Regions from separate parts of the Rossellomorea sp. LjRoot5 genome, predicted to be linked through region 3. Evidence: riboswitches for the same ligand, from Rfam matches in the RefSeq annotation. Region 3 holds a riboswitch; each other region holds the start of a gene.
What was found. Region 3 has a riboswitch for lysine ahead of lysA (diaminopimelate decarboxylase). Riboswitches for the same ligand answer to the same signal wherever they lie in the genome.

Region 1 (10,623 bases), 2.7 Mb from region 3:
CTTAAGCTTTCACAGAAGCAGCTGGAGCAGCTCGGGGTTGGGGCGATCCTCCATGATATCGGTAAGATGCTCGTGCCTGAAGAGATCCTGTTAAAGCCCGGGAAACTTACGGAAGACGAATTCTCGGAAATCAAGAAACACTCTGAACATGGCTTTGACATTCTGAGACAGCTTCATTCAGTTTCCCTGATCATCGCACACTGTGCCTATCAGCATCATGAGAGGCTCGATGGCTCGGGTTACCCGCGGGGGATCAAGGGTGAAGATATTCATCCGTTCGCAAAGATCATCGCTGTGGCCGATGTATTTGACGCCATGACGTCAAACCGGGTGTACAGGAAAGCCATGCTTCCTCATCAGGCATTGGAGGTCTTGTATGCGGGATCGGGAACATTGTTCGATTCAAATGTGATTGAAGCCTTCCGCTCATCGGTTGCGATGTATCCGAATGGTATGATCGTGGAACTGAATGATGGACGGAAAGCAATTGTGACCGATCAAAACAGGGGCGTCACAGACCGCCCTGTGGTACGAATCATCGAAGAAGATGGTCAGGAGTTAGACTCTCCTTATCCACTCGATTTAAGCAAGGAATTAGACAAGGTGATCACAGGCTTTGATCCGGATTATGAACCGCAATCTCTTAAGATTAAATAATTTTTTGCGCTAAACCCTCCTTACAATGCATACAAATAGCTTGTAAGGGGGGATTTTTTTGTCAAAGTTCAAAACCTACAAACCCCGAAGAGGAGGTCCGCTGCCTTTTCGACATGTCATGATCATTACGTTTCTATTCTTTATGATCTCAACGGGATTCGGATTGTGGATCATTAACAAAGGGTTGAAGCCGACTCTCCTTGCGTATGCCGAAACACAAACAAGCAGGATCGGTACCCTGGTGATAAACAAAGCGATCAATAAGAAGATTGCCGACGTACTGGATATTTCAGATATAACAGAAGAAGTGAAGAATTCAGAAGGAGATATCGTTTCATTTAAATATAATACACAGACGATCAACAGGGTCCAGGCAGAAATTACGAATCTTGTGCAGCAGAATCTTCAGGAAGCAGAAGCGGGGAATATTGAAAATCTAGAATTTCTCACTGAAGTGGAGCTTGATGAAGGGAAGTCGAAAACATCGAAGGGCATTACCTATTCTGTTCCATTGGGGCAGGCAACGAACAACGTATTGCTCGGGAACCTGGGGCCGAAAATCCCGATCCGCTTTCATTCCATCGGTGATGTACGTTCCGATGTGAAAACGACGGTTGAGCAGTTCGGGATCAATAATGCGGTTGTGAAGGTATTTGTGGAGCTTGAAGTGAATGTGCAGATCATCATCCCGTTTGCAACGAAAACCGAAACAATTAAGCAGGATATCCTGGTTGCGATGGGGACCGTTCATCTGGATGTACCGCAATTTTATAACAATGGTGGAGGGGAATCGAGTCCTTCCATCGAATTTCCCACAAATTAGTCAGGAAAAAAAGTTGTCAAAAGAATGATAGTTTGGTATATTAATAAAGAAAATTTTATAACACACCACATCATCAGTCCGATGGGGTAGAGGCGCAGAGTTCAAGAGTAAGCTGTTTGAGAATGACAACTGTGAGAACAGATGAAAGGGAACTTTTGCCGAAGTAATTATACATGTCAAATGTGTATTTGCTGGGGTTATCTTGAAGAAGGATAACACTGTCATTATAGGGAATCTCTATAATGGGGAGCTACAGATCGTGATGGAGCACTTAAATTACTTACTAAGGTAATGATAGCTTCTCTATCGTTGCCTTTTTTTATTATCCTCTATCATGCTACGATGGTTCCCCCCCTATCAAATAGGAGGAGGACACTATGGAAAACACGATTTACTCATTATTACCACCCCTTTTAGCCATTCTTATGGTTATCCTTACAAGACGGGTTCTACTTTCATTGGGAGTAGGAATCGTTGCGTCTGCCTTTCTGTTGGCAGATTTCTCAATTACCAAAACATTCAGCTTTATGTGGGACGCCTTTAAAGGCATCTTTGTCGCAGATGGCGGACTTAACACCTGGAATGTCTACATCATTTTCTTCTTACTCATTCTTGGTATCATCACGGCATTTGTGAATATTTCCGGCGGGAGCCGCGCATTCGGTGAATGGGCGATGAAACGTGTGAAGACACGACAGGGCGCACAGCTTCTAGCTGCGGTACTGGGTATCATCATTTTTATTGACGACTATTTTAATGCCCTTGCTGTCGGACAGGTTTCAAGACCCATCACGGATCGTCATAGAATCTCACGTGCTAAATTAGCCTATATCATTGATTCAACATCGGCTCCGATCTGTGTCGTATCCCCGATTTCAAGCTGGGGAGCGTATATTATCGGGATCATCGGCTCCATTCTTGCAACACATAATATCACGGAGTACACGGCATTCTCAGCGTTCATTCAAATGATTCCAATGAACCTATATGTATGGGCAGCAGTACTGCTTGTCGTCATGGTTGCCTATAAGGGACTCGATTTTGGAAAAATGAAAGAGCATGAAGTACGGGCCCTTGAAACGGGAGATCTTTATGATCCAGGCAAAGAGATTCCCGGCGAATTGAAAAATGATCTCCCAGTCAGCTCAAAAGGCTCGGTAGGCGATCTTGTCTGGCCGATCGTTGCCCTTGTCATCGGGACTGTTTCCATGATGCTGTGGACTGGATATCAAGCGGTGGGATCCTTTGACCTGCTGCCGATCTTTGAAAATACGGATGTAACCAAATCCTTATTGTATGGTGGATTATTCGGACTTCTTATTTCCCTGATTTTCTTCCTTCGCCAAGTCAGCTTGAAAGGAATCGAAGCGGGTGCGATCGGGACAGCTGTAGTGGAAGGTATCAAGTCGATGCTGCCGGCTGTTTACATCCTGATATTTGCATGGACGATCGTGACACTCATCGATCAGCTGCAGACGGGTACGTATCTTGCTGGCCTCGTTGAACAATCGAATCTGCCGATGCAGGCACTTCCGGTCATCTTATTCCTGGTTGCCGGCATCATGGCATTCTCAACAGGAACATCATGGGGATCGTTTGGTATATTACTGCCGATCGCAGGTGAAATTGCTGCAGCTTCAGACGTGAGCATCTTACTGCCTGCCATGGCAGCGGTACTGGCGGGATCTGTATTGGGTGATCACTGCTCACCTATTTCTGATACAACGATCCTTTCTTCCACAGGAGCGGGAAGCAACCATATCGATCACGTGCTCACACAGCTTCCATATGCCGTAATCGGTGCGGTTGTTGCAGCCATCGGTTACCTTGTATTGGGGTTCACCGGCAGCACCATTCTTGGTCTCGCCGTAGTCATCATTTTGATCTTGGCCTTTTCCTTTTTGTTCGGTGAAAAAGCAAAGCCTGCATCTGCAGAGTAATTCATAAAAACCAGGAGCCATGTAGGCTTCTGGTTTTTTTATGGATTCACATAGAGTTCTCCTCCTGATCCTATCGTCTCCTGTTCTCCAAAATTCGACAAAATTCTTATAGTGAAATAGTACTGTAGAAATTTGGTGAATTTCTCAATAAATCACTAAAATAAAGCTTTGACAATTGGCCTGGAACTAGCTATACTGTCTTTAGATTATAAATAATCTGAAAATATAAAAATTTCAAATACCTCATGGGGGTAGTTGGAAAGAACTAGGGGGGAACAGCATGGAGAAACGTGCACAATTTGGGACACGGGCAGGATTTATTCTGGCAGCTGTCGGTTCAGCAATCGGACTGGGGAACATTTGGCGTTTTCCGGCAGTGGCGTATGAAAATGGTGGGGGAGCTTTCTTTATTCCTTATTTATTCGCTCTTCTAACAGCAGGTATTCCATTATTAGTACTTGAATTTACAATTGGTCATAAGTACCGTGGTTCAGCACCGTTATCTTATTTCCGTCTTAATAAGAAAACAGAATGGCTTGGATGGTGGCAGGTCTTAATTGCATTCGTCATCTCTACCTATTATGCCGTCATTATCGCATGGGCGATGTCGTACAGTGTATTTTCTTTCAATTTAGGCTGGGGGAAGGATACAGAGTCATTCCTGTTCAATGATTATTTAAAATTGACCGTGGACGCGGGTCAGACGGGAAGTGTGGTTCCTGGGGTATTCATCCCGCTTGTAATTGTATGGGCCGTTACACTGGGTATTCTTTTCAAAGGTGTAAAGAAAGGAATCGAAGTAGCGAATAAAATCTTTATTCCAGCACTTGTTATCTTATTCTTAATTATCGTTGTTCGCGCTTTAACTTTACCCGGCGCGATGGATGGTCTGGATGCGTTCTTCAAGCCTGACTTCAGTAAAATTGCCGATCCGGGTGTGTGGGTGGCGGCATATGGACAGATTTTCTTCAGCTTATCCATTGCCTTTGCCATCATGATTACGTACTCAAGTTATTTGCCAAAGAAATCGGATATTACGAACAATGCGTTCATTACAGGGTTCAGTAACTCCGGCTTTGAATTATTGGCAGGTATCGGGGTGTTTGCGGCACTTGGTTTCATGGCCCAATCACAAGGTGTGGCAGTGCAGGATGTAGTAAGCGGCGGTGTGGGTCTGGCGTTTGTTGTCTTCCCGCAGATCATTAACGAATTCCCGGCATTCAACGAAGTATTTGGTTTCTTATTCTTTGTTTCACTTGTACTGGCCGGTCTGTCTTCGTTGATTTCCATTTCGGAAACCTATGTAGCAGCCGTATCTGAGAAGTTCGGGATTTCCCGTAACAAAGCCGTACTTTTCGGTGGTGGACTTTCAGCTATCGTTTCCATTCTTTTTGCCACACAGGGTGGACTGTTATTCCTAGATGTAGCGGATTACTTCATCAACCAATTCGGAGTGGCGTTTGTCGGATTAGTGGAAGTAGTCGTGATCGCCTGGTTCCTGCGCAAGCTGGGAGGATTCCAATCCCATGCGAATGGAATTTCGGATATCCAGCTTGGTGCCTGGTGGAAAGTATGTCTCGGCGTTATCACACCGATCGTGCTTGGATGGATGATGTTCGGATTATTCAAAATGAATTTACTAAAAGAGTTTGAAACGGAAACTGGTAACTACGAAGGATATTCAGATGCTTTCATTCTGTACAGTGGATGGTTCGTAGCTGCCTTTGCCATCATTGTAGGAGTGGCCTTCGGATTTAAACGCTGGCATGCCAAGACAGAAGCCGATAGCTATAAGGGGGTAAGCTAACATGACTGGTAGCGCAATTACAATGATGATAGTCGGAATGGTCATCATCTGGGGTGGATTAGCAGCTAGTATCATGAACGCTGTTTCCAAATCAAAAAAGCAGGTATAGAGAAAGAAGCAGACGATGGAATGTCCATTGTCTGCTTTTTTAATGTTTCTTGCTTTTGATCCTGTCCTGGCGTTCCCACATTCTAAGATGGGGGTAGGGATCAAAGGACCATTCAGTAAGGCCATTATCCTTATACATTCCATAATGCAAATGCGGCGGGAATTTCCCTGACGTTCCCGGAGGTCCATATCCTGAGCTTCCGACACCGCCAATCACCATGCCCGGCTCAACCACTTGTCCGACATGAAGATCTTTGGCAAAACCACTCAAATGGGCAAAATAATGATACGTATTATTGATGTCACGTATCCCGATGCGCCAGCCTCCATAACGATTCCAGCCTTTCATCTCGATGATGCCGTAAGATGTTGCTCTCACCGGTACACCATAATCAGCGAAGAGGTCCGTCCCTTCATGGATCCGTCTTCCACCCCATCCACGGGCATCTCCCCATGTGTTCCGGTAACTATAGTTAAATCTCAGGGGAAGCGGAAAGGCTTTTTGATTGAGATGAATCGTTCCGTACTGTTTATATATTTTGGCATTTCCCATTATGATACTGACGGTTTTATCCCGCTTGTAATAATCCCAGAGGGCAAGCTTGAAGTTGTCGTGATCAATGCCATAACGGAGTATGAAGTCGGTTAGAGCGGCAAGGATATCTTCATCACTTTTCAGGCTAGCTTTCCCGTCATGCTCCCCGTCCCGACCGATTCCATTGAAAAGCGCGATCGTTTCAGGATTGTCATCTTCGGGGTGGGGGTTCAAAGGACCGACCCACTTTTCAGGCTCTACATAAATCGAGATGAAAGAGGATGGTTTATCCCTGTCTTTACGGGCAAACCGGAGACTGCGTTCATACTGATCGATGGCAGCCAGGTAGTACCAGGGGATATGCGTCAAAGCCTCGCTTTTTTGAAATAATTCCATTCGTTTCGTGTAAATTTGTTCATCCGTAAGCTTTTCTGCTGCATAGCTCTTAAACGGACTGATCGCTAAGAAAAATACGATGCAGAAGATCAATCGTTTGTACAAAATCATCCCTCCATTTTTAGGGGCCTATATGTAGTTTGTATCGTTCCGGGGGATTCATAATCATCAATAAATGGTAATAGGACATCACATGCTTGTTTTCACTTTTTTAGTATGATAAAGTGACAAAAGAAGTATATTGATGATGGCTTTTTTTACATAGGATGAACGAGACAACGTTTCACTCTTTGCCTAAGTCAGAATTATTTAGGATTGGAGATGAGGGGTATGAGTAAGAAAGATGAACACATTCGTAAACCGGATTGGCTTAAGATTAAGCTGAATACGAACGATAATTATATGGGTCTGAAAAAAATGATGCGTGAAAACAATCTTCATACAGTTTGTGAAGAGGCCCGTTGTCCTAATATTCATGAGTGCTGGGGAACGAGACGTACGGCCACGTTCATGATCCTGGGTGACATTTGTACACGTGCCTGCCGTTTCTGTGCCGTTAAAACAGGACTTCCGACTGAATTAGACTTGAAAGAGCCTGAACGTGTTGCGGATTCCGTACAATTAATGAACTTGAAACACGTCGTCATTACAGCGGTTGCGCGTGATGACCTGAAAGACGGCGGTTCACAAGTCTTTGCTGAAACCGTCCGTGCTATCCGTCGTAAGAGCCCGTTTACATCCATCGAAGTGCTGCCTTCTGATATGGGTGGGGTATTCGAAAATATCAAGACATTGATGGATGCCAAGCCTGACATCATGAACTACAATGTCGAAACCGTCCGCCGCCTGACTCCAAGAGTTCGTGCCCGTGCGACTTACGACCGGACATTGGAATTCCTCCGCCGGGCGAAAGAATTGAATCCGGAGATCCCTACGAAATCGAGCATCATGGTTGGTCTCGGGGAAACGAAGGAAGAAATTCTCGAAACGATGGATGATCTACGTGCCCATCATGTTGATATCGTGACATTAGGTCAATATCTGCAACCATCGAAGAAGCACTTGAAGGTTCAAAAATATTATCATCCTGATGAATTTGCCGAACTTCGTGAAGCGGCAATGGAAAAAGGCTTCAGCCACTGTGAAGCAGGTCCTCTTGTTCGTTCTTCTTACCATGCCGATGAGCAGGTAAACGCAGCAGCGAAATCCAGACAAGCTAAAGGTGAGCAGGAAGTACAGAACGCATAATTTCATATAACTAGAAAAGGACTGACCTGTCGGAGATCTCTCTGACAGTCAGTCCTTTTGTACAGATAGAGGTTAGTCCATCATGTTATCATTGCCGGTATAGTCATTGCGCTTTTGACGGTCCATATTGATCTTATGGGTATCATCATCACGCATTTCGTATTGATCAGACGTCATTTCACCGTTGGCGTTTTCACCTGAGTCGACATTTCTACCTTGTGGAGAGTCTTTGAGCATCAGGTTGATGGTATCGTCAATGGCTGTATTCGCATTTTTGCTGTCACTATCCATCTGGGCAAGGTTTTCAACGTTGCGCATCAATGCTTTATCATCGGTTACATAGACATGGTACCAGCGCGGAATGACGGACATAGCTGTTTTCTTAACCTGATCGGCTACTTCGAAGCGTCCTTGTTTATCTTTTTTGTCGGTCACATAAGAGACAAGAACTTCTTCGTCCGTGACGAGGGTAGAGCAATCTTTCACGTCAGGAAGGGCAACACTCATTTTGCTGATGCTGTCGGCTACCTGCTCGCGATTGATACTGTACATGTCCTTGGTGGAAATGTTTTGACCACCGGTAGGGCTCTTCTGCTGGCGGACATAACCAAAGTCTTCCCCGCGGTGTGCCCCTTTTTTGGTCCAGCCATTGTCGTTATACAGGTCTTCCCTGTCACTTACGTTAATGGTATTCCCGTTGTCGTGGAACATTTCCTCATTGGCTGTGTCGATGCCATTACAGGCTGTCCCGATTAATGTGATGCCGAGGACCGTTGTACCTAAAAGTAATTTATTCAACTTAAACACCCCCTATCCAGTAGGGTGACCATCTCTTATGGGAATTTTTCATAGTAATTAATGGACAATCCGTTATAATTTAAAATAAGGAAACGAAAGTGGGTGGACAGAGGTGATTTGTGTGCAGAACACGTGCTACGAAATCGTCGAGGAATTCAGGGACGGATTCAACGAGGAAGCTTTCAAGGAAAGATATAGCGATATCTTAAGCAAATACGATTATATCCTTGGTGATTGGGGATACGGTCAGCTCCGATTGAAAGGATTCTTCGATGATCACAATCAAAAGGCTTCTTTCGACACAAAGGTGAGCACTCATAAGGATTACTTATATGAATACTGTAATTTTGGGTGCGCTTATTTTCTTGTGAAGAAAGTCAATAAATAATGGTGAAAAGGAACAAACGACGATGGTCGTTTGTTCCTTTCTTTTACTTGTTTTCAGTATACGGCGGCTCTTCATTCACATCCGGGTCGGCATGAACAGGATGTGATCCCGGTTCCTGACGAGGTATATCCTGATGCAGGGATTTATTCTCGTAGTTGAAGGCACTATAATACCGTTGTCCTTCTTCCCAAGGTGTACTCTTGTTTTCAACAGGGGTATGCTTACCTCTGGGAGCACCGTAAGGACCTTCCGGAAGTGTCTCGGGGACGAGGAAATTACGGTATGTTTCTACATTGGAGAAGTCACTGTATTCTTCGTCTTCTTTATCATAGGATTTCCGGTCTTTGCTCATTTTATCTCCCACCTTTCATACCTTTAGTATGTGAGCGGGAGGTGGAGTTCATTCTCTCGAGTGGAGCATCTGGATCAAAGAATGGTTTCACCTAAAAAGTCTCTTAATTCATCCGCTTCTTCCCCAGTTAACTTAAATACACTCTCAACATAGCCGGGTTCACCAAGGTCATCTCTCCCCAAGATGGCAAATCGACTGCCCTGAAGGTCCAGTACCAATGATTTCCCGTAATAACGTTCCGTTTGGGTAATGGCCAGGTCGTACCGCTGATTTTCCCCCATGAAACTCACGAATCGCGTTCGTGTATTTTCAGTATCGTCATATAAATAAAAGCGTTCACTCATCACGATGTCCTCCTCTTTTTCTGCTTATTTCATCATATCAGACTGAGACGGGAATTGCAGGATGTACCTGTATGGGTCTGGTGAAATTATGTTAAAATAAGGTGCAGGTTATTGTTTAAGGGAGAGGTGAGCATCATGTATTTCGTAGACAGGGAAAAGATTGAAGAAATATTGATCTATATGGATGAGCAGCTAAACATATTCAGTCGTCAAGAACAGTGGAACGCTACTCTGGAAAAGTTGGCGCTGGAAAGGGTTGCCCACGTCATCATTGAATCCATCCTGGACGTAGGGAACAGCATGATCGATGGATTCATCATGAGGGACCCCGGGAGCTATGAGGATATCATTGATATTCTTCTGGATGAAAAAGTGATCACAGATAGGATGAGCGAAGATCTCAAACGCCTCGTCGAACAGCGCAAACCACTGGTCCAGGAATATACAACCGTTGATCACAAGCAATTACATACCATCCTGGAAGAAGTGTTCCAAACACTGAACCAATTCCCGCTGCAGGTCCGGAACTACCTTGAAAATGAACTTGGCCCCGTATCGGCATTTAAAAACTAAACGTATTTGACAGCGCTTTCCTTAATGAGAATGCGCTGTCTTATTTTCTTTAGAGAGTGACTTTATAGCGAAGTAAATAGAAATATTGGACATACTAACGACACTATATGGAGGTAGATGATGAAAGAGTATAAAGGGTATTTAATTGATTTGGATGGCACGATGTATAAAGGAAAGGAGAAGATTGAAGAAGCGGGGGATTTTGTGAAACGGATGCAGGATAAGGGATTGCCTTATCTATTCGTGACGAATAACTCTTCAAGAAGACCGGAACAGGTGGCGGAAAAATTGCGTTCCTTTGATATACCCGCAACGAAGGAACAGGTATTTACGACATCCATGGCGACGGCACAGTATATGGCGAAAGAAAAGCCTGAAGGAACAGCCTATGTCATCGGCGAAGAAGGAATACGCTCAGCACTTGAAGAGAACGGCATTACACTGCGGGATGATAAACCGGATTTCGTGGTAGTGGGGATTGACCGGGAGATTAATTACGAGAAATTATCCCTCGCTTGCCTGGGGGTGAGAAACGGGGCAACGTTTATTTCAACGAATGGAGATATCGCGATTCCGACTGAAAGGGGATTGCTTCCGGGGAATGGTTCCCTGACGTCTGTTGTGACGGTCTCCACCCAGACCGAACCGATCTTT
Region 2 (10,623 bases), 2.0 Mb from region 3:
GCTCCTGGTCATCACCCTCGTATTCATGAGCTGGATATTGGAAGGGGCCATTCTTTATGGAGTTTCCATAATCATGCTTGAACCCCTATCTATGGGTAAGGCGGTTTGGGTCAATAGTGTGACGATCATCGGCCAGTTATTTCAATTTGCCCCTGGAGGAATTGGTACGTATGAATCGGTCATGAGCTATACATTGCTTACTGCCGGTATCCCACTTGGCATTGGTCTTTCCATGGCGATCGTGAGTCATGGGTTAAAGTTTATATTCTCCTTTATAGCAGGAGGAATCGTAATTGCTGTATGCCCCGTTTCCATCAAAAATGTGAAACGGTGGAGCAGGATGAAAGGATGAATGAAATTGAAGAGCGCATCAAAATTTGAAAAAACGGCGGCCAGATGCTGGAACCTGCTGAATGAAGGGAAACCATTCACCCCTATTTTTGTCATAGGGACCATGACACTCTTTCATTTACAAGGGTTGCTGCAAGGGGAATGGTTTCCATTCCTCATAAGCTTGCTGTTTACCCTACCCCTATTTATTTTGTATTTCTATTATGATTTTCCGTTGTTCCTGAGAAACTATTTATGGATTCCGATCATCGGCTATCTGTTATTCTTTGAATCACCCAATTTAGCTCTGTGGGGCTTCGGGATTGGTCTTTATTTCTTTTTTACCGTCTTTTTCTGGGGAACATTTTATTACCATCTCCGGATCGGGACGGATTGGCTGAATTTCACCCGTTTTTGGAAACTGGTGTTGAAGAACAGTGACTCAACGAGCGGAAATGCCCAGGAACAGCTTCCGAAATTCCTGCTGCTGCTAGCGGTGTGGGATGGAATGATGACGAATCTAGCCACAGGGGAACTGCTTCCGGCCACTCATTATTTCGTATTCTGCGGTGCAGTATTCGCTTTAGCGTTCATTCTTCACCATTTCCTTTTTGACTGGAAGCCGAAGCAGTATGACTCCTTTACAACCGGTGAGGCGATTGACGAGGAGCTGATGAATGAAAAAGTGGTTGTCATCGTGATCGACGGTATGAGGAAAGAACGCTTCTATGAAGCGAATACGCCATATCTTGATTCATTGATGGAACAGGGGACCGAGTATTTGAATATGGAAACCGTCTATCCTGCAAGAACGGTTGTCTGCTTTTCGTCCATGTTCACAGGCACTTATCCGAAGGAACACGGCATGAAATCCAATATGGTCTGGAAGCTTGGGATCAAGGTGGAAAGCATCTTTGATTCTCTACGGAAAGTAGGGAAAAAAGGGAAGATGCTGGGGATTGCCCATCTGGTGGATTCCTTCGGCAAAGATGTTGAGACGGTCACTGCCGTGATGCATAAAGACAAAGCAGATCGAAATATTATCAATAAAGCGAAAGTCATCATGGAAGAACAGGACCCTGATCTATTCATTGTCCAATTGATCGGTACAGATCAAATCGGGCACAGCAGGGGCGTCCTATATGATGAATACATCGAAAAGATTGAAGAGGCGGATCGCCTGATACAAGAATACGTCAAGTGGCTCGAAACGGAAGGGAAGATGGAGAACACGACCCTTATGATATGTGCGGATCACGGACAGGCAGATGGAATCGGCGGACATGGTCATCTGGATGAAGGGGAAAGATACGTCCCATTCTTTATGGTCGGCCCGGGGATCAAACAGGGAGAGAAAGTCCAGGAGAAGCACAGTCTCGTTTCCATGGCCTCTACCATCGCCCATTTATTAGGGGCGCCATTTCCGAGTCACAGCAGGGGACCTGTCCTCAACGAGGCGTTAAAGGAGCGTTGGAAGCAACATGAATAAACAGAAAGTCATTGTGTTTATGCCGGCCCATAATGAAGAAGAGTCGATCGGGGATGTCATTAAGCGGGTGCCCCGCTCCTTCCATCCTTCCGTAGATGTGGAAGTATTGGTCATCAATGACGGGTCAACGGATCGAACGGTTGAAGTGGCTAAAAGGTCTGGTGCCGATCACATCATAACATTTGAGAATAATCGGGGCCTGGGTGCCGCGGTGAGAGAAGGACTGCGTGCTTCCTTTGACCTCCATGCTCACATCGGGGTCATGATTGATGCGGATGGAGAGTACCCGCCAGAACAAATACCCGAACTATTGCAGCCGATTTTTAAAGGGGAAGCAGATTATACCATGGGGTCTAGATTCTTGGGTACCATCAATGGGATGAAGCTTCACCGCCGGTTGGGCAACTATTGTTTTACCCTTCTTCAATGCGTCCTTCTCAGAAAGTGGATCTACGATGGGCAGTCCGGTATGAGGGCGTTCTCGAGACAGGCCATGGAACATGCAGAAATCATACATGATTACAATTATGCTCAAGTGTTAACCTTGAACCTTATCCGTAAAGGATTTCGGGTGAAGGAAATCCCGATTTTGTATTATGTGAGAACGACGGGCCGGTCCTTCATTAAGTTCAAAGCCTATATGTCTTCTGTTCTTCCCGCCATTATACAAGAGATGAAAAAACCGGTGGAGAAGGTATATGTGGAAGAGCAGGCTCATTACATCCCTTCAGATGAAGGAACGAACCATTTTGCAAAATAACAACATAAAACCTCATCTTTAACAAAAAATAAGTACTCCGGCTCCTATGCTTGAGTACTTATTTTTTATTGACAATACGAATGATAATCATTATCATTGAAAATAGGAGGGAATCATACATGAAAAAATCGTTCATAACCACCGTACTACTGTTTTTATTAGGAAGTATCATGCTGTCTTCACAGGCATCCGCCTATTCATACGGCGACCCGAGTGAGGAGAAAATAGCAGAAGCATATAAAGAAATCATGATCAAGCTTGATGAAGACCCTCCGAATTATTCAGAGTCCAAAAAGATTTATGAAACGGTTCGAGAAGAAGTGGATCAGCATATGGGTGAAGAACCTTCGAAGATCATCCTTCAGAACCTTGATAACAAAGAAAAGAAAGAGGCAATTGAAAACCTGGATGAACTCCTTGTCCTCAATATTGCCAGAAGACTTGAAAGCATTGATAAAAACTTCTCGGAATATGATACGAGTAAGCGATTACTCGCAAAAGGATTTGCTACATATAAAACGTTATCCCCGAAAGTAGAAGGGGAAAACCCTGAATTGGATCAAAAGATCAGGACTGAATTCGATCAAGCGCTCTCATCCCTCGGGAACCCGGGGTTGTTCGGAGTCGGAACAAAGGAATCCGATCAGGACGCTTTTAAAGAAAGTAAAACAGTCATAGTGGATTCGCTGCAAAAAGAATTCGACATTAAAAGTCTTGAAGTCGGACATTTTTCTGAAAGTGCCACTGAGGAATCAAGCGGGAAACAGGAGTGGACGGATATTTCCAACCTGAAGAACTGGTTACCCATCATCATTATCGTGGGGGTTCTTGCTGCAGCGATTGTGTATGCCGTCAGAAAACGTAAATAAGGTCACTATAGAAATAGTCTTTAAGCAAGTAAGGGGGAACTAATGTGGAATTACAAGCTTTACTGATCACCTTTCGTGAAGTCCTGGAAGCGTTACTGATCATCGGGATCATCACTACCTATCTGAAGAAAACGAATCATGGCCGGTTTACAAAGTTTGTCTGGCTGGGTGCAGGATTAGCGATAATAGCCAGTGTAGGCGTAGCGATGCTCTTTCAGGTCGTCTTTACGGGATTTGCCGCCATGGGAAGCGAGATGTACCTGAAGATCGGCATCATGCTGGTCTCCTCCGTCCTTCTTACCCAGATGGTCTTTTGGATGGCGAAGCACAGCCGTGATCTTAAAGGAAACATGGAAGGGAAAATGAAGCATTTTATTTCGACAGGTAATATCGTCGGGATGGTGATCCACTCGTTCCTCGTTGTGCTCCGCGAAGGTGTGGAAACCGTATTCTTTTTCGCCGCCATCACAGGTGGGGATATCGGAGCGGCCATGCAGGGCTGGGGAGCGATTACGGGAGTCGTCATCGGTTGTGTCGTAGCTTACTTCTTCTTTAAAGGCACAATGAGAATTTCATTAAAGAGCTTCTTTAAAGTGACCGGTGCATTCATTATCCTCATATCTGCAGGACTTCTTGTACAGGCGATTTCCATGATGCAGGATATAGGGTTGATCGGCAGTGTGATTCCACATCTTTACGACCTGACCTGGTTACTGCCTGAGCATCCGATCGATTACGCCCATTACTTGCGTGATACGGGAACTGCCCCGTTGTTATCCGGTGATGTAGGCATTTTCCTTAAAGCGTTGTTCGGATATTCTTCCATGCCGTCCATCGAAGAAGTGATTTCGTATATCGGCTATTTCGTAGCGATTTACTTCCTGACTGCACCGAAGCGGGAGTCGGTGAAAGCAAAGGAAGAGGTCAAAGGCGGAGTGAAGGATTTGAGTCCACAAGCTAAATAAATTGTATCAGTGCCAAACCTCATTACCCTTAAAGATTGAACACCCTTTTCGAAAGGTGTACACTCTTTAAAGGAATGTATGTTTGGTGCTTTTTTTAATGGTTGAGAGTCTAACAAAGTATGAGGGTGAAGTCGTTGAGAGTGAAGAGTGGGGAGTTTATGAGTTGGCCGAATGTGGCAGGGGCATTTGCTGTGATGGCTATTTTTGTTCTTCAGGTGATGTGGATCCCATCCTACGCGGCTACTTGGGATATGGTGGATTTTGCACTGGGTGTCCTGCATTTTGATATGTATCAGATGCAGCCCCATTTCCCAGGATATCCTTATTTCATCTTGGGAGGCAAGGTCCTTCATCTGATGGTGGGAGATCCCGTCCAAGCCCTGACCCTATTTAATATCATCCTATATGGAAGTGCGATCATCCCTCTTTTTCTGTTGATGAAACGAATCGTGCGACCGGCTTATGCAGGGATGGCAGCGGCGATCGTTTATACGAGCAGCTTCACAGTCCTGATGGTGAATCAGCCGATGTCCGAGGGAGCGGCAGTCGGGGTGATGTGGTGGTACATATGGAGTTTGGTTTTCGCCAATGAGAGAACTCATAACGGATTTCTCATCCTTCCCCTGTTCCTATTCAGCCTGCTTCTTGGAATCAGATTATCCTATCTGGTCTTTGGAATCGGGATCCTGATGGTCCTGTACAGAAAGTGGAAGGAAGGCATGGTAACATTTCTGGATACCTTCGTTTACCTCCTCATTGCAATCCTGTTCCAGCTCCTCTGGGTAGCGGGCATCAGCATGTCAGAAGGGGGATATGAAAGCTTCCTCCGATTGGGCCTCTCCTTCACGAACGGACATTTTCAAGAATGGGGGGGAACGATCCGCGCCTCAGGTCTAAGCCTCTTGGACAGAATCGTGAAACTGATCTTTGTCAACACGATTTGGGTTGGGGGTGTAGGTGAATCCCTGCTCCTTCTCATTCTAATGGTGGTCGGTTTGGCTGCAGTAAGGAAGGATTCGCATGGGAATCGTTATATGACAAGCCTGATGCTGATGCTAATGGGAAGTTATTTTCTTTGGGCCCTTTTTGCCCAGAATGTGATGAAGCCCCGTCATGCTTTGCCTTTGATCGGGATCGCTTTGTTCCTTGGAGCGGGAAAGCTGCTTTCACAACGACTTTCCCGGGCAGGTTTCAAACTTGTCCTCTCATTCCTTCTGCTTCAGGTTTACCATACAAGTACGTTATTATATAAACATGCATCGGACGTTCCGGCTGTCTATCAAATGGCCGATTATTTAGAGAGTGAAGGGAAAGGAAAGCCTCTCGTCGTATATACATGGGAAGAGTCCAGGGTACTCGAGTATCTTGACGTCCCTTTTATTCATAAGAAAGTACAAACGTACGAAGTGTTTACCACTGACGCAGGGTATTACCCTGAACGGGATATTTATCTGACAGATAAAGTAGTCGAAGGGTTTAAAAAACAGGGGATCCAGGTGGATGGATTCGTTAAAGTCGAGAAGCATTTCCATTCCAGTGAGCTCATCGATCCCATCTATCACGACCTGACATTATATAAATGGGAGAAACAGAGGGAGGAGGAAGAAGGATGAATCAGAATATCACGAATAAATTAGCGCTGCTTCCCGACCAACCGGGCTGTTATTTAATGAAAGACAGGCAGGGTACGATCATCTATGTGGGAAAGGCCAAAGTATTGAAAAACCGGGTGCGTTCCTATTTCACCGGCTCCCATGATGCGAAAACCCAGCGGCTGGTAGGGGAGATCGAGGATTTCGAGTACATCATGACGTCATCTGACCTGGAAGCCCTTGTCCTCGAAATGAATTTGATCAAAAAGTATGACCCTAAATACAATGTCATGTTGAAGGATGATAAAAGCTATCCGTTCATTAAGTTAACGAATGAACGCCACCCGAGACTCATTACCACAAGAAAGGTCCAACGGGGAAAGGGAAAGTATTTCGGTCCCTATCCTAATGTCGGGGCGGCAAATGAAACGAAAAAACTTCTCGACCGCTTGTATCCTTTACGGAAATGCTCGAATCTTCCCGACCGTGCCTGCCTTTACTATCATATCGGCCAATGCCTTGCTCCCTGTATTAAAGAAGTGAGCAAAGACACATACCGTGACATGACAGATGAAATAACCCGATTCTTGAACGGCGGATACAAGGAAATCAAGAACCAGCTGACGGTGAAAATGAATGAAGCCTCGGAAAATCTGGAATTTGAAAGAGCGAAGGAATTCCGCGATCAGATTCTTCATATCGAAGCGACCATGGAAAAGCAGAAAATGACGATGACCGATTTCACGGATCGTGATGTGTTCGGATATTTCGTTGATAAGGGCTGGATGTGTGTTCAGGTATTCTTCGTCCGGCAAGGTAAGCTCATTGAGCGGGATGTGTCATTATTCCCTCTCTATAATGAACCTGAGGATGAGTTTCTCACGTTTTTAGGTCAGTTCTACTCCAAATCCAACCACTTTAAGCCGAAAGAGATCTTTCTGCCTGAAGCGATTGACATCGATCTCGCGGAAAAACTTCTGGAGGTAAAAATGACCCGGCCGAAACGTGGAAAGAAGAAAGAGCTTGTGAAGCTTGCAGAGAAAAATGCCAAGCAGGCACTTGGAGAAAAATTCGCACTGATCGAGAGAGATGAAGAGCGGACGATTAAAGCCATTGAGCGCCTGGGGGATCATATGGGCATTTATACGCCTTTCCGGATTGAAGCCTTTGATAACTCAAATATTCAAGGAAGTGATCCTGTTTCGGCGATGATCGTCTTCTTGGACGGGAAACCTGCCAAGAACGAATACCGCAAGTACAAGATTAAAACCGTCAAGGGGCCAGATGATTATGATTCCATGAGGGAGGTTGTCCGGAGGAGATATACGAGAGTGTTGAAAGACGGACTTCCTTTACCGGATCTCATCATCATCGATGGAGGAAAAGGTCAGATCGAAGCGGCAAGGGATGTGATTGAGAATGAATTGGGTCTCGACATCCCGATCGGTGGCCTTGCGAAAGACGACAAGCATCAGACGTCGGAACTGCTTTACGGAAACCCGTTGCAGATCGTCCCCCTCGAAAAGCGCAGCCAGGAATTTTATCTCCTGCAGCGGATCCAGGATGAAGTTCACCGGTTCGCCATCACCTTCCACCGTCAACTTCGAGGAAAGAGCGCATTCCAGTCGACCCTTGACGACATCGACGGCATCGGTCCAAAACGGAAAAAACAGCTTCTTAAACACTTTGGTTCAATGAAAAAGATGAAAGAAGCGACAGTGGAGGAATTTACAGAAATCGGAATTCCAGAAGCCGTGGCAAAGATATTGGTGGAGAAGTTGAAGTAGCAGCTGAATAAATGAATTCAATTTATTTAAAAATTGTGCATTGAATCACAATTTTTTATGTGCTATACTTAACAAAAATTTATAACATTATCACTTTTTAAGTGGTGATAGAGGTGCGAACTTCAAAAGTACAGGTAAAGAGGGGGATGAGCCCCGCCGACATGCCTGGAAAGGGGAGAATCGCCGAAGTGGTTATAGTCTCATGCTATATCTGCTGGTCCTGCGTTTAAGAAATGCAGGATTGTCAAGATGATTCAATCTTGGAGAGCTATCTCACAATGCCGATGAACCTATTTGTATGTTCTGCTGTATGTTCATAAAGCAATGAGATATTATTCTCATTGCTTTTTTTATTATCAGCGCAGGATTTTGTTATAAAGATCCTGTCCTATGAACGTTTAGGATGATTGTGATTGTACTCTTCATCATGAAAAAGAGCGGCGACGCTCAGAAAGAGGGAGAAGTCGTGAGTATTATTATTCAAAAATTCGGTGGCACTTCAGTAGGGTCTGTGGAAAGAATTCAAAATGTTGCGTCTAGGATCATTGAAGAAAAAGAAAGAGGGAATGATGTGGTCGTCGTCGTATCTGCCATGGGAAAAACGACGGATACACTTGTTGGTCTTGCAAGGGAGATCACGTCCCAACCGAGCAAAAGAGAAATGGATATGCTGCTCTCAACCGGGGAACAGGTGACCATTTCACTCCTTACGATGGCCCTTATCCAATCGGGACATGATGCCATTTCATTCACGGGCTGGCAGGCTGGCATCGAAACGGAATCTGTCCACAGCAATGCAAGGATTACAAATATTCATACCGATAAAATGACGACTCACCTTCAGAAAGGAAGAGTGGTCATCGTGGCGGGATTCCAGGGCATGACAAATTCGGGTGAAATCACAACACTTGGCAGGGGCGGGTCGGATACAACGGCCGTTGCGATTGCAGCTGCCCTGAAAGCGGAGCGCTGTGACATCTATACAGACGTAGACGGGGTTTACACGACAGACCCCCGCTATATAAAAGGAGCAAGGAAGTTACCGTCGATTTCCTATGATGAAATGCTCGAACTTGCAAACCTCGGGGCGGGGGTCCTGCATCCAAGGGCTGTGGAGTTTGCCAAGAATTATCAAATTCCTTTAGAAGTCAGATCCAGTATTGAACGAGTGGAAGGAACGTATATTGAGGAGGAAGCAAGCATGGAACAGAACTTAATCGTACGAGGGGTAGCCTTTGAGAATGAAATTACACGCGTCACTGTATTTGGACTGCGAAATGCTTTAACAGGACTATCATCTGTGTTCACAACGTTGGCCGAAAATCATTTGAACGTAGATATCATCATTCAGACCCAGACGGATCAGAAAACGACCAATCTATCTTTCTCCATCAAGGAGCACGATCTCGATGAAACCCTCGCTGTTCTGGAACGAAATAAAGAGCAGTTGAATTTCACACACGTCGAGCATGAGAGTGGGCTTGCGAAAGTTTCCATCGTCGGTTCGGGGATGATTTCAAACCCGGGTGTGGCCGCGGAAATGTTTGAAGTACTGGCTCAAAATGACATTGTGGTGAAAATGGTCAGCACTTCTGAAATTAAAGTGTCGACAGTAGTGGATGGCGAGAATATGCAAAAGGCGGCAGGTGTCTTACATACGGCCTTTCATCTGGATGCCGTGAAGATGGAAGAAGTCACGCTGTAAGATCATCATGAAAAAGGGTTGTCCTGAATGATCAGGGCAACCCTTTACTAGGAGATTGACTACTCAATCCGGTCTTTGTCGTCCCATCTTACAACCACTTTGACCGATTGACTCCGTTTATGTAATTCGTCAGCAGCTTCTGCCACACATTTTCTTAGAAGCTGAATTTGTTCGGCAATAAAGCCCGTTTCCAGTTTGAAGTTCACATCCGTTTTCAGTGACAGACGCCGTTCGATTACAGGTCCATTCAATTCAAATGTCATCTCATTTCTTTTTTGTTCCAGAAGTGTAAGGGTGCCCCATCCTGCTTCCTCGAAAAAGGAAGATATTTCTTCCGTTGACTGAAGGGGGAATTTCCTCGAGAGCTGCTTTCCTCCCCAGTACAGGATATCGGGTGTGTGCTTTCCTAATATGTCTGGAATCAAGATGTCGCGTAACATTTCATATCCGAAGATTGGAACGGACGGCTGATGTACTTCTTCTTTTTTCTGTTCCAAGTAAATCCCCTCTTTCTATAAAACTATTATATACATGAAAGAGGTAATTATCATCCCATACCTTGAAAAAATGACCTTGGGATATTTTGGTGCTATAATATTTATTGTTTATTTATTAGAATTTTCGAACATTTAATCAGGCAAAACCTCATGTTTTTCGTTGTTGATATATTGAAAATATTTTTGCGATATTGTCGAATTTATGTATACGTTTTCTTGACGCTTCCACTCCTTGGGAGTAAAATGAACATGTCACATTATTGTTACAATATAAAATATGTATCGTTGTCTAATCATTAGTAAAAGGTATTAGAAAACGAATTCATATTTTATCATTAAGGGGGGTAAATCATGGCTGGAAATCGAGAATTTAATTATCGCAGGCTTCATTCATTGCTAGGTGTTATTCCAGTTGGATTATTTTTAACACAACATTTAGTCGTGAACCATTTTGCCACTGGTGGGGAAGAATCATTTAACCAGGCGGCACATTTTATGGAAAGTCTTCCTTTCCGTTATTTCCTTGAAATCTTTATCATCTTCCTTCCATTGTATTTCCATGCAATTTACGGAATTTACATTGCATTCACTTCCAAGAATAATGCAAGCAGGTTTGGTTATTTCCGTAA
Region 3 (10,623 bases):
AATATTCACAGCTTGTACAAATGGTCACGGCGAGGGGAAAAAGTATAAAAGAATATAAATGCATCCGTTCATGACTTTGTCATCAGATAACATAAAAAAGGTGCCCGACTCCCCTTATCGGAGTCAGACACCTTTTTACTCTTCTATTATTTCGCCTGCAAGCGACTGATCCGCTCATCCAAATCCGGGTGAGTCGAGAACATCGCTGATTTACGTCGTCCATTGATTTTCAACGTAGAAATCGCAGTGTCGTCTTCCCCCTTCATCCGGCTTGAGTAAGCTTTCAGCATCTGCAGGGCATGGACCATTTTATCCTTACCGGCAAGATCCGCTCCGCCTCTATCTGCATGATACTCACGATGACGTGAATAAGCGAAGACAACGAGACTTCCCAGGATCGAGAAGACGATCTGGAAGACAATTACGGCAATGAAATGAACAATCGGTGCCATTTCTTCCCTTGCAAATCGGGACGCAATCCATGCGGCGATCCGCGCCAGGAAGACAACGAATGTATTGACCACACCTTGGAGCAGGGTCATCGTTACCATATCACCGTTCGCAACGTGGGCCACTTCATGGGCAATGACGCCTTCCACCGCATCATCATCCATTTCACGAAGCAATCCAGTCGAAACGGCAACAAGTGAGCGTTTCTTCGAAGGACCTGTGGCAAATGCATTCACTTCAGGAGAGTGATAGATTCCCACTTCCGGCATATGCGTGAGTCCTGCCGCTCTTGATAGACGGTGGACTTTCTCGATCACGGCACGTTCCTCAGAAGATAAAGCGCCATCCGGATTCAACACCTGGACACCCATCATCCTCTTCGCCATCCAGCGTGACATCGCCAAAGAGATGAAAGCTCCGGAAAAACCGATGATCGCACTGAATACAAGCAATGCACCTAAATCTAATCCGCCTGAAGCAGTGATATAATTCCCCGCTCCTGTGACGGAAAAAATGATACTAATCGTCAGTAGTACTAAAACGTTCGTTAACAGGAAGTAAAATATACGTTTCCCCATCTTGATTCTCACTCCTATTTCAAGTTCAAAAGAACCTGTATCTGATTCTATTATAAATCTTTCATGTGTAAAATACAAGCAAAAGGTGAAATTGACGAGTCACCACCTAACCAGTAGTATAGAAGAAGATATTTGCAAAAGAGACGGGGGAATCACGATGGAAACGTTTAAACTGACACGCAAAAATATGGCCGACCTGCTGCTGTCTCTGAACGGCACTGCGAGCAGGACTCCACATGAGGTGATTGGGGGAGTTTGGTCGGATCTGGTCCAGGAAAGCGAGCGTCCACCCATCATTCGAAAAATCCTTAAACCCACCAAAGGTGAAATCGGTTTTTCCCTCAATGAAATCGTGTCCCTTGGAAATTTGATCGAATTCACCAATTTCCCCCAAAGCACCGTCCAGAACTGGGTGAAGCGGGATGTAAAAGGGTTGATTGGTTCCCCGCAACTCGGTAAAAAATACACTACGGAACAGGCTGCCATGCTGTTCATCGTCGAAGATCTCAAAGCGACATTGGATTTTGAATCCATCCGTAAGATCCTGACCCTTGTATTCAATAATATCGAAGACCGCACCGATGACATCATTAACCCTACGGATCTTTATCTTGCCTATGCATCTGTCTTCGATCAGATCCACCACCAATCCCTCCCGTCCATCAAAACGGCAGATGGGTCAGTCAACGAACATATTGACGAATTCATCAAGGAAGAGTGCCGAACGATGCTAGGGACGCTTGACGGGATTGCAGAAGAAAACCTAACCAAAGTCCTTAATGCCATGATTGTATCCGTCTTGACGGTCCAGGCTGGATTTTATCAGGCTGCCACGAAGAAATATGTAATGGATGCCTTATCTTAACGGAAAATGCGAGGAAGGCACAGAGGGACGGACCTTCATTTTTGCAAATGAAGGCCCGTCCCCCTTGGGTTTCTCATGAAAATCATAGGTCCGTCCCTCTCTAAAAGTGATAACCCAAATAGTTTGATTGAAATTGAAGAAGATGCCTTGATTAAGGCATCTTCTTCCCTACAATCTGTCTCAATTCATAAGCCTTAATAATTTCACGGACCAATAGATATAGCCTCTCACTTCGTCTCTTTCACAAGTTGGAACATTTCTTTGTCTTTTAGGCATCGGTTTTGGATTTCTTCAGCCGAACCTTTATCTGTTGAAGATTCCACCAGGGTTTCCACCACTTGCGTCGCCCCGATCAGCATCAGCTTTGCCGACAGGATCGTCAAGGTAAAGAAAACGACGGGGATGAAAGAAATCCACGGATAGGTCGTCCACAGGAATTGCCACCAGCCGCCGAGGAGACCCGACCATTCATGAGAAATGGAAGCCAGGAACGGATTGTCAAAAAGGTCTACCTTAAGTGACGATCCCCCGATATAAATGTTCAAAACCCCAAGATGTGCAATCAACAGCATGATGATCATAAATTCCCGGATCGACACGAGAAGAATCTGCGGAAGAATAAAGGGGCGAATATGATTTCTGATGTAATGACGCTTCGTTGCCCCCAGCACTTTCGCACTATCTATAAACTCTTGACTCATGATCCGGTCATATTCATTCGTAAATAGCAGTGTCAGACTCGGAAGTGAAATCACGATAAGAATGATCAGGTAAAAAATCGTTTTATCCGTAAAATCATAAGGGAATCCCTCAGGATGATGTAACGGCCCATCCAGCAACATCCAATTCAATAATAAAAAAGATAATAACGTCGGCGGAAAATAGTTTGCGGCATCCACAATGTTATCAATGATTCTCCTGATTGGTTTCAAGTAGAAATGTAGTACCAACCCCATCAAAACGGAAGGCAATACCCTGCATAGCGTGATCAAGAGCGCTGCCCCTATTGTATATTTCGCCCCAACAATGATAAGAGAGAAGATATTCCGGTTAAAATTGTCGGTGCCAAGTGGTGGAGACTCTATCGGGGAGTATGGAGGGCTGAGAAAATCCCCCTCTTCATTTTTCACAAGATCCAGCTTCGGCACCTCATCCCCCCAGCCAACATAGTAAACAAGACTTGCGGCAAACATACCGAACAGAAAAATAAACCCCATTATAAATGACCGATTCTTCATCAGTTTTTTCAACATCATATCACCACCTTCTGCCCGGTTTTCCGATCAACGATGAGCCTGATGAGGATGAGCAGGACAAAAGCAGGCAGATAAAACATGATCAGACTGAAACAGATCACATCCATTTGAGAGAATGACAGGATGAAGTGTGTGATGCCATAAATATTAAATAATCTTTCAAACACGATTAAGGAAGATAAGAGAAAAAGAATGATAGATTTGGAATGATTCAATAAGCTGAACGCGATATTCCGCAGGACATGGATGAAGAAAATCGAGTGCTTGGACATCCCCCTGCTTCTGATCAGATCAACATACGTCTTCCCGTATTCATCATTGACCAGTAGATAGATGATCCGGAACAACATGATTGTCGGCAAGATGGACAGGGTCACAACCGGAACGAGATACACCTTTTCCTGAGAGCCGACAATAGGGAACAGCAGCACACCCGTCTCTTTCAAAATGAGGATGACGCTGTATTGAATGACAATCAAGATGAAGATATCAGGTGTGGACTCGAGAAGATTTGTCACTCTAAGGATGAACTTTGACCAACGGGAGGGCAGCAAATGTGTGAAGTACGCAAGGAAGATGCCCATAAGGACGGATAAAAGAAAGGCAGACAAAAAGATTGAAACAGAATAGAAATACGGCTCCCAGAATGCCGGGAACATCGGATACGAGTTGTTCGATTCATTCGTGATGGTCATCGACTCAGAATGGACGAGGGATGTTGAAATCTCCACAATGTTGAGCATATATTGTTGCAGGCTGAGGTCCACGCCATCATTGAACAAACCGATGAGTGCCGTCAGGAGGACGATCCCGAACAGAACGAAGACAAATTTCATCACCATGGAACCGATCGATTTGAGATTCATAGATTGATCCTCCGAATTCATTGGATAAAGTTTCCTTTATATTACCATAGTCACCCAAAAAATCCCATAAAAAAAGGTGGAAACCCTTTTGGACTCCACCTCTCTCTTCCCTACCGATCTTTCCTTACAAGATCCGCATACGTCTCCCGTTCGATCACGACCCGGGATACCCCGTTATCCACAAACACAACAGCAGGTCTCGGTATCCGGTTATAGTTACTCGCCATAGAATACCCGTATGCCCCCGTACTGAAGACAGCCAGGATATCACCGTAATTCGTCGGCGGCAGCATCAGGTCCCAGATGAGCATGTCACCAGATTCGCAACATTTCCCCGCAATGCTCACACGTTCCGTACATTCCTCATTTGGACGGTTGGCAAGTACTGCATGATACTTCGCCTGATACAGAGCCGGTCTTATATTATCCGTCATCCCTCCGTCAATCGCCACATACGTACGCACTTCCGGGATGATTTTCTTCGAACCCACTTTGTATAACGTCGTACCCGCTTCTGCCACCATGCTTCGACCAGGCTCCACCCATACTTCCGGGAGTGGGTATTCATTTTTGGCAAAATAGTTCTTCACACTATCCGTTATTCCTTTGACATAGGTCGGAATCGGCAAAGGCTGGTCTTCTTCCGTGTACCGGACACCAAAACCTCCACCGATATTCAACACCGGCATCGTGACGTCCAAATCAATCCGTATCCGCTGCATGAAATCAGACAGTACCAGGATCGCCTGATCGAAGCCTTCCTGTTCAAAGATCTGGGATCCGATATGGGAATGGAGACCGAGCAATGAGAAGTATGGCTTTCTAATCGCAAGCTGAATCGCCGTGGCCGCCTGTCCGTTTGAAATGCTGAATCCGAATTTCGAATCTTCCTGGCCCGTCGTGATGTATTCATGGGTATGGGCTTCCACGCCCGGTGTGACCCTGATGAGGATCTGCACCTCCTGCTCCCGCTCTTTTGCCAGGTCATGCAGCAGTTCAAGTTCAAGGAAACTATCGACGACAAAGCAGCCGATTTCAGCTTCAAGAGCCATTAAAAGCTCCTCTTCGGACTTGTTGTTCCCGTGAAAATGAATGCGTGCCGCCGGGAATCCAGCTTCAAGTGCCGTATACAATTCCCCGCCAGAGACGACATCCAACGATAGGTTTTCCTGTTCCGCCAAGCGCACCATTTCTTTACAAAGAAATGCCTTACTCGCATATGCCACCTGATATTTCAGACCACTTTCATTGAATGCATCCCGGAACAATTTCGCATTCCCACGGATCTTCCCTTTATCATAAACCATCAGGGGGGTGCCATATCTTTCCACCAATTCACCTGTACCCAGCCCACCGATCATTAAATCTCCTTGAACATTCACATCAACTGTACTCATATCCTAAACTCCTTTAGACTCTCTAAAAAAAACACAAAAAACCGTATGAAGCAGATGCTCATACGGTTTTTCATCAAAGTTTACGGAAACAAGATGAAGACTATGTATTAACATCTCTTCAATAGTGCTCCACAACTTTTGCATTGTGACAGTCCAGCATTTCTTCAATGCTGGCCCAACAAAAAATAGAATTGGCTATTTTCTGCTTCGGCGATCTGCCTTTCCCAACTTATCCCGGAATCCATTATTCTCAAAGAAGGTACTCATCATTCTCGCGCCTCTATTATCAGAGAGTGACTGTATATTTTTATTGGAATAACTATATCATTCTCTTGAAATGGATGTCAATTGGTTTTTGAATGTTCTAAAAAGGAGGAGCATCCCACCCTTGGGTTACTCCTCCTTTCCATTACTTAAAAGCTTGCCTTCTCATCCACTGGGTCGCAGCCCATTTATCCCCGATGACAACCGGTGCGCCGCCATGGAGCGTCAAGTCGTTCAATTCTTGATTATCATAAAAATATTCGAAGTAAACCGCCATTCCCTTTTGTGGAGAAACAGAGAGATTCAGCTTCGGGAAGTAAGTTTCCCCGCCTTCCTCTACGTCGTTCAAATACATAACGAGGGTACTGATCCTCGGGTTCTTCACCGGCCTTGCCGATGCCGAAAAGAAATCGAAGTGGGCCTTGTATTCCTGACCCGGTTTATAGTTCAGGATTTGAAGACCCTCCCCGTGCTCAACGGGTATATTCATAATCTGAGAGACTCGCTTTTCAACTCGTGTCACGACGTCATGACTTTCTTCTAAAAATACAGAACTGCTTGTTCTCAGTCCATCGACTGTCCTTGTATTCCCGATTTTTGAGCGTTCGACACGGTCTTTTGACAATTGGATGAGTTCATCACATTCTTCATGACTCAGTACATTGCCAAGCACGACGATCAGGGGCTCCTCCATTTTCGCGATGATCTGGATATCCCGGTCTTCCGTCTTGATCTTATTCCCGGTGTGGTGAAAAATCGTTTGTTCCTTTACAGCTATTTCAGTCGTATTCATTGCCAACTTTCATCAACCTCTTATCGTATTTTTAACATTCTGAATTCTTATATTAGTGGAAGCATTCTTTAAATCTTCCAGACTCGAAAAAGTGATAGCAACAATAGGCATAACTGTATATTTTATTCGGTTGTTTCCTCCTGGATGTCAAAGTATGAGAGTGTATTTTACTATATTTTACACCCGGGATGAGGGGAATTCTATCTTTATTTTTTCTTTTTCCCCTGAAAAATAATGTGGGTGACTCAGGTGTAGGATTGGAGTGGGTTGGAGGGTGTCACAGAAAGGACACGTATGGAAACCTTTATAATAAAACGAGTAGTGGTTGATTTCCACTCCAGGTGCTCGCTTTCCGCGGGGCGTGAGTAGAGCCCAGGAGTCGAGCACCTTCCGCTCCAATCAACTTTAAGGTTTAGTTTTTTACTACCATTGTCGTAAACGTCTTCCTCATCATTTTTTATTTACCAAATACATGGTCTGAAAATATAACCTTCTAAAAAGAACAAAAAAGACTGCCGGATCCCATCCGACAGTCCATCAATTTATTTCTTCAATGCTTCATACTGAACCAATACTTCCTTCACGATTTCACTATTCGCATCCAGTCCGCTCACTTCTTTCAAGACATGAGCAGGGCCGTGCTCGTTGATCATGCTCTGGATTTCCATGGCTTGTTCGTCTTCAGGATTGTCGAACAGTAACGCTGCTGCAATCGCTTTGGCGAGATACGAATAAGACAATCCCGCTTTTTGGGCTTCGGTGGTCGGACGGATCAAGCGGTCATCGGGACCAAGCTTCCTGATCGGCGCGCGTCCCACACGGGTGACGTCATCATTCAAGTAGGCATTTTTGAAGCGTTCGATGTTTTTATCAATATAAGCAAGGTGGTCGTTTTCATCGAGACCATATTGCTTCACAAGATAGGCGCCTGTTTCTTTCAACGTCTCCTTCACTTGTACAGCGATTTCGTCATCGGCTAATGTCTGATCAATGGTAGATTTCCCTTTCAGATATCCAAGGTAAGCAATGACAGCATGTCCCGTGTTCACCGTAAACAGCTTCCGCTCGATGAATGGTGCAAGATCTTCAACAATCGTCATTCCTACAACAGGCGGGATTTCTTCCGTCGTTTCAACCACCCACTCATAGTATGGTTCAACGAGGACGTCCAAAGAACCTTGATCCTGCATCGGTACAATGCGGTCCACCGCTGAATTGAAGAAGTAGACTTTGCCTTCAAGCTTTGCAACCGTTTCTTCATCAAGATTTTCTAAAATATGCTTTTTCAAAATATCCGTTGCACCGATCTGGTTTTCACATGCGATCACGTATAACGGTTCTTCTGAAGAAGCCACTCGCTTAGCGATCCCTTTTGCGATCAGTGGAGCGATCCGTGGCAGGATGTTCGGTCCGATGGCCGTCGTCAAGTAAGTGGAGCGGCCGATCGTGTCGATCACATCCTCTTCCTGATGAAGATTGTTCAGGCCGGACACATTCTCGATCGTTTCCGTTTCCATCGACTCGGTTGCGAGTTTCACCTCATAGCGTCCTTCTTCATTCAGTTTATTGATTACTTGTTCCGCAATATCGACAAAGGTCACGTGGTAACCTGATTGGGAAAACAATGCTCCGATAAACCCTCTGCCTATGTTTCCTGCTCCAAAATGTACGGCTTGTTTCAACATCATCATTCCTTTATCAAATTAGTTTGTAAGTAGTCCAGAAAGATTTCTTCCAGTTTCTTCAGGATGATCGCTTCATTCGTGGACGAATAAATCATCATCGATCTATGATCTTCGATTAAGCTTGTAGAGATCAGGCTGAGGATTTCCTGTTCCCGCCTGCTCAATACTTCCGGGGCAAGCATCAGGAGGAGGCTCTTCATCTCCATCTCCGCACCATCCATCCCCTTGATCTTGCAAGGTTCATCCAGATGGGCCACCTGGAAGATCAGTTTATTTACGTTGTCATCCCGGCAATGGAAAAGCCCCATATTCGTGTTCGGGATACCTAGTCCGCCTTTCTTCTCCCTTTCCATCAGTTGGTCCAGGACCGCTCGAGGCTGTTGAAGAAGTCCGTCCCGGTTCACCTGGTCGACCATTTCACTAAGGATCCTCACATGATTTCCCGTCGACTGCTTTCTGTACACGCGAAAATTGGTAAGAATGGCTTCCATGCTGGAATGGACGTCTTTAATCTCCTGAAGGAGCATTCTCACTTCGGCTTTCCCATCAGACTTCGGTGATGGTTTCAAATATTTTTTCCTCGTCAGCTTCTCGACGTTATTCTGCAGGTAGCTTTGTATGAATCCGATGTCCTTCTCACTCAATAGTGGACTCACCAGAATGTACTCCACTTCAGTAAAGGGAAGCCTGACTGTAGAAATGACAATGTCGTACTCCTCAAGATTCGCTGTCTGGAAATCTTTTATCGAAAGAATTTCAACCTTATTGATCATGCTCAGTTCCCGCTGGATGCGGCTGGCGAGCATCTTGGACGTCCCGATTCCTGTCGGACATACGACTACGGCTTGAATATTGACCTTTTCTTCATTCATCAGCATGGCGGATCCGAAATGAAGGACGATGAACGCCACCTCATCATCAGGAAACGAGATATCCTTAAACTCCATTTCCAGACTCTTTTTCACCGCTAAAAATAAGACCGGATACTTCTTCCTGATTTCATCCGTCAGAGGATTAAAAAGATCAAGCTCCTGCTGCAACCGGAAGATGGACGGTCCCATATGGGCAAGGAGTCCCTGAAACAGGGAAAAATCATCGGACAGATCCACGTGGAGGTCTTCAGACACATCCTTGATGACATTTTTGATGAGATGCCCAAGGAGGATGCTGTCATAGTAAACGACTTCTGGATCCTGCACCTTTGATCCTTTCAAAATGACCGTCAAGAATTGGACGTCCAGATGGTTGATTGAAACGGATAGCCGCTGTTTCAGTTCCCGGCATATCATGTCCATCAACTGGAACTCACCCAGTGCCTCTTCTTCAGATGGTTCCCTTTGCTGTAATCCGAAGTCTTCTTCGGTTCGCTGGACGGTCAGGCAGATATGCACGACAAGACCGATGTAATCGCTGTCCGTTAACGTGATCTGCTCGTCTGCCAAATGATGATTCACTACTTTGTCAACGGCAAGTAAATAGTCCGGTTTGAAATAGCCGAGAACAGGTTCATCAAGGTGAAGACCCTGTTGCATCCCATAAAGAGCCTCGATAATGTCTTCATAAAAATGGACGAGGAAAAAACTTGCCAGGGCATGACGCTTGTCGGCTTCTTCTGCCACAAGCTCCACCCCAACCCCTCGTTTCCTCGTCAGGGTGATCCCATATTTTTGTAGCCAATCGGCAAGCTCATCCAGATAAGAAGACAAGGTCGTCACGCTGATTCCGAGCTGACGTGCCAGGACCTGTTTTTTAAAAGAAGGGCCTTCGTGCAGAAGGATGATCAGGAGATTAAGCTTTCGTTCCTCAGGGGTTTCGTCGGTCGGATGCACATCCGCAAGATTTTGTATTAAACGATAGATATGCTCATTCTTCCCATCGATGAACAGACCTTCATTAGCCGTCCTCTTTAATTCCAAATGAAACTGTTTTAAAATGCTTTCGATTGATTTCAAATTTCGCTGTACGGTTCTCCCGCTCACATTCAAAAACGCAGAAAGAGAGTAAACGGTATGTTTCCCAGATGTTTTTACAATCAATTCTATAATGGATTTTTCCCTTGATGTAATAAACATCCTTCCCCCTCTTTCCCTATCATGAGCTTTTTTCCAAAAGAAATGAGAACAGAAAGGCAGGGATCCCGCCTTTCTGAATGATTACTCTAGTTGCTGTTGATGATGTCTTTCAGTTCCTTGGCTGACTTCGCCCGAACCATCTGGTCGACGTTTTCCTGCTCTGAGCAGACAACGGCGATGCCAGACAGGATTTCAAGATGTGTACCGTCTTTACCGGCGATACCGAAGATCATCTTCGCCTTCTCTCCGTTGAAGTCGACGCCGTCTGGAACTTGAACGACGGTGAATCCTGATTTGATGACGGCTTTCTTCGCGTCTTCCGTACCGTGTGGAATCGATACATTATTACCCATATACGTAGATGTGATTCCTTCTCTATCAATCATAGCATCTACAT

Region 1: it holds a riboswitch for lysine, as region 3 does, so the genes downstream of both, ACSQ2E_RS03740 (Na+/H+ antiporter NhaC family protein) here and lysA (diaminopimelate decarboxylase) in region 3, are expected to answer to the same signal.
Region 2: it holds a riboswitch for lysine, as region 3 does, so the genes downstream of both, ACSQ2E_RS07360 (aspartate kinase) here and lysA (diaminopimelate decarboxylase) in region 3, are expected to answer to the same signal.

The regions. Positions count from the first base shown of each region.
Region 1 is NZ_CAXUQN020000001.1:760,510-771,132, forward strand. It holds gene ACSQ2E_RS03730 (HD-GYP domain-containing protein) at 1-657, shown strand, start outside; gene yunB (sporulation protein YunB) at 716-1,480, shown strand; lysine riboswitch at 1,560-1,741, shown strand; gene ACSQ2E_RS03740 (Na+/H+ antiporter NhaC family protein) at 1,858-3,420, shown strand; gene ACSQ2E_RS03745 (sodium-dependent transporter) at 3,701-5,227, shown strand; gene ACSQ2E_RS03750 (methionine/alanine import family NSS transporter small subunit) at 5,229-5,336, shown strand; gene ACSQ2E_RS03755 (M23 family metallopeptidase) at 5,376-6,377, opposite strand; gene lipA (lipoyl synthase) at 6,597-7,514, shown strand; gene ACSQ2E_RS03765 (YhcN/YlaJ family sporulation lipoprotein) at 7,587-8,321, opposite strand; gene ACSQ2E_RS03770 (YutD family protein) at 8,425-8,700, shown strand; gene ACSQ2E_RS03775 (hypothetical protein) at 8,744-9,052, opposite strand; gene ACSQ2E_RS03780 (DUF3055 domain-containing protein) at 9,127-9,396, opposite strand; gene ACSQ2E_RS03785 (DUF86 domain-containing protein) at 9,532-9,969, shown strand; gene ACSQ2E_RS03790 (TIGR01457 family HAD-type hydrolase) at 10,090-10,623, shown strand, end outside.
Region 2 is NZ_CAXUQN020000001.1:1,436,841-1,447,463, forward strand. It holds gene ACSQ2E_RS07325 (lysylphosphatidylglycerol synthase transmembrane domain-containing protein) at 1-352, shown strand, start outside; gene ACSQ2E_RS07330 (alkaline phosphatase family protein) at 359-1,819, shown strand; gene ACSQ2E_RS07335 (glycosyltransferase family 2 protein) at 1,812-2,579, shown strand; gene ACSQ2E_RS07340 (hypothetical protein) at 2,699-3,448, shown strand; gene ACSQ2E_RS07345 (FTR1 family iron permease) at 3,493-4,413, shown strand; gene ACSQ2E_RS07350 (hypothetical protein) at 4,548-6,026, shown strand; gene uvrC (excinuclease ABC subunit UvrC) at 6,023-7,792, shown strand; lysine riboswitch at 7,893-8,071, shown strand; gene ACSQ2E_RS07360 (aspartate kinase) at 8,259-9,497, shown strand; gene ACSQ2E_RS07365 (YslB family protein) at 9,557-9,994, opposite strand; gene ACSQ2E_RS07370 (succinate dehydrogenase cytochrome b558 subunit) at 10,346-10,623, shown strand, end outside.
Region 3 is NZ_CAXUQN020000001.1:3,429,845-3,440,467, forward strand. It holds gene htpX (protease HtpX) at 147-1,028, opposite strand; gene ACSQ2E_RS17495 (DUF1836 domain-containing protein) at 1,186-1,893, shown strand; gene ACSQ2E_RS17500 (ABC transporter permease subunit) at 2,121-3,149, opposite strand; gene ACSQ2E_RS17505 (ABC transporter permease subunit) at 3,146-4,015, opposite strand; gene lysA (diaminopimelate decarboxylase) at 4,126-5,412, opposite strand; lysine riboswitch at 5,527-5,703, opposite strand; gene ACSQ2E_RS17515 (2OG-Fe(II) oxygenase) at 5,822-6,469, opposite strand; gene ACSQ2E_RS17520 (mannitol-1-phosphate 5-dehydrogenase) at 7,012-8,151, opposite strand; gene ACSQ2E_RS17525 (BglG family transcription antiterminator) at 8,157-10,226, opposite strand; gene ACSQ2E_RS17530 (PTS mannitol transporter subunit IICBA) at 10,313-10,623, opposite strand, start outside.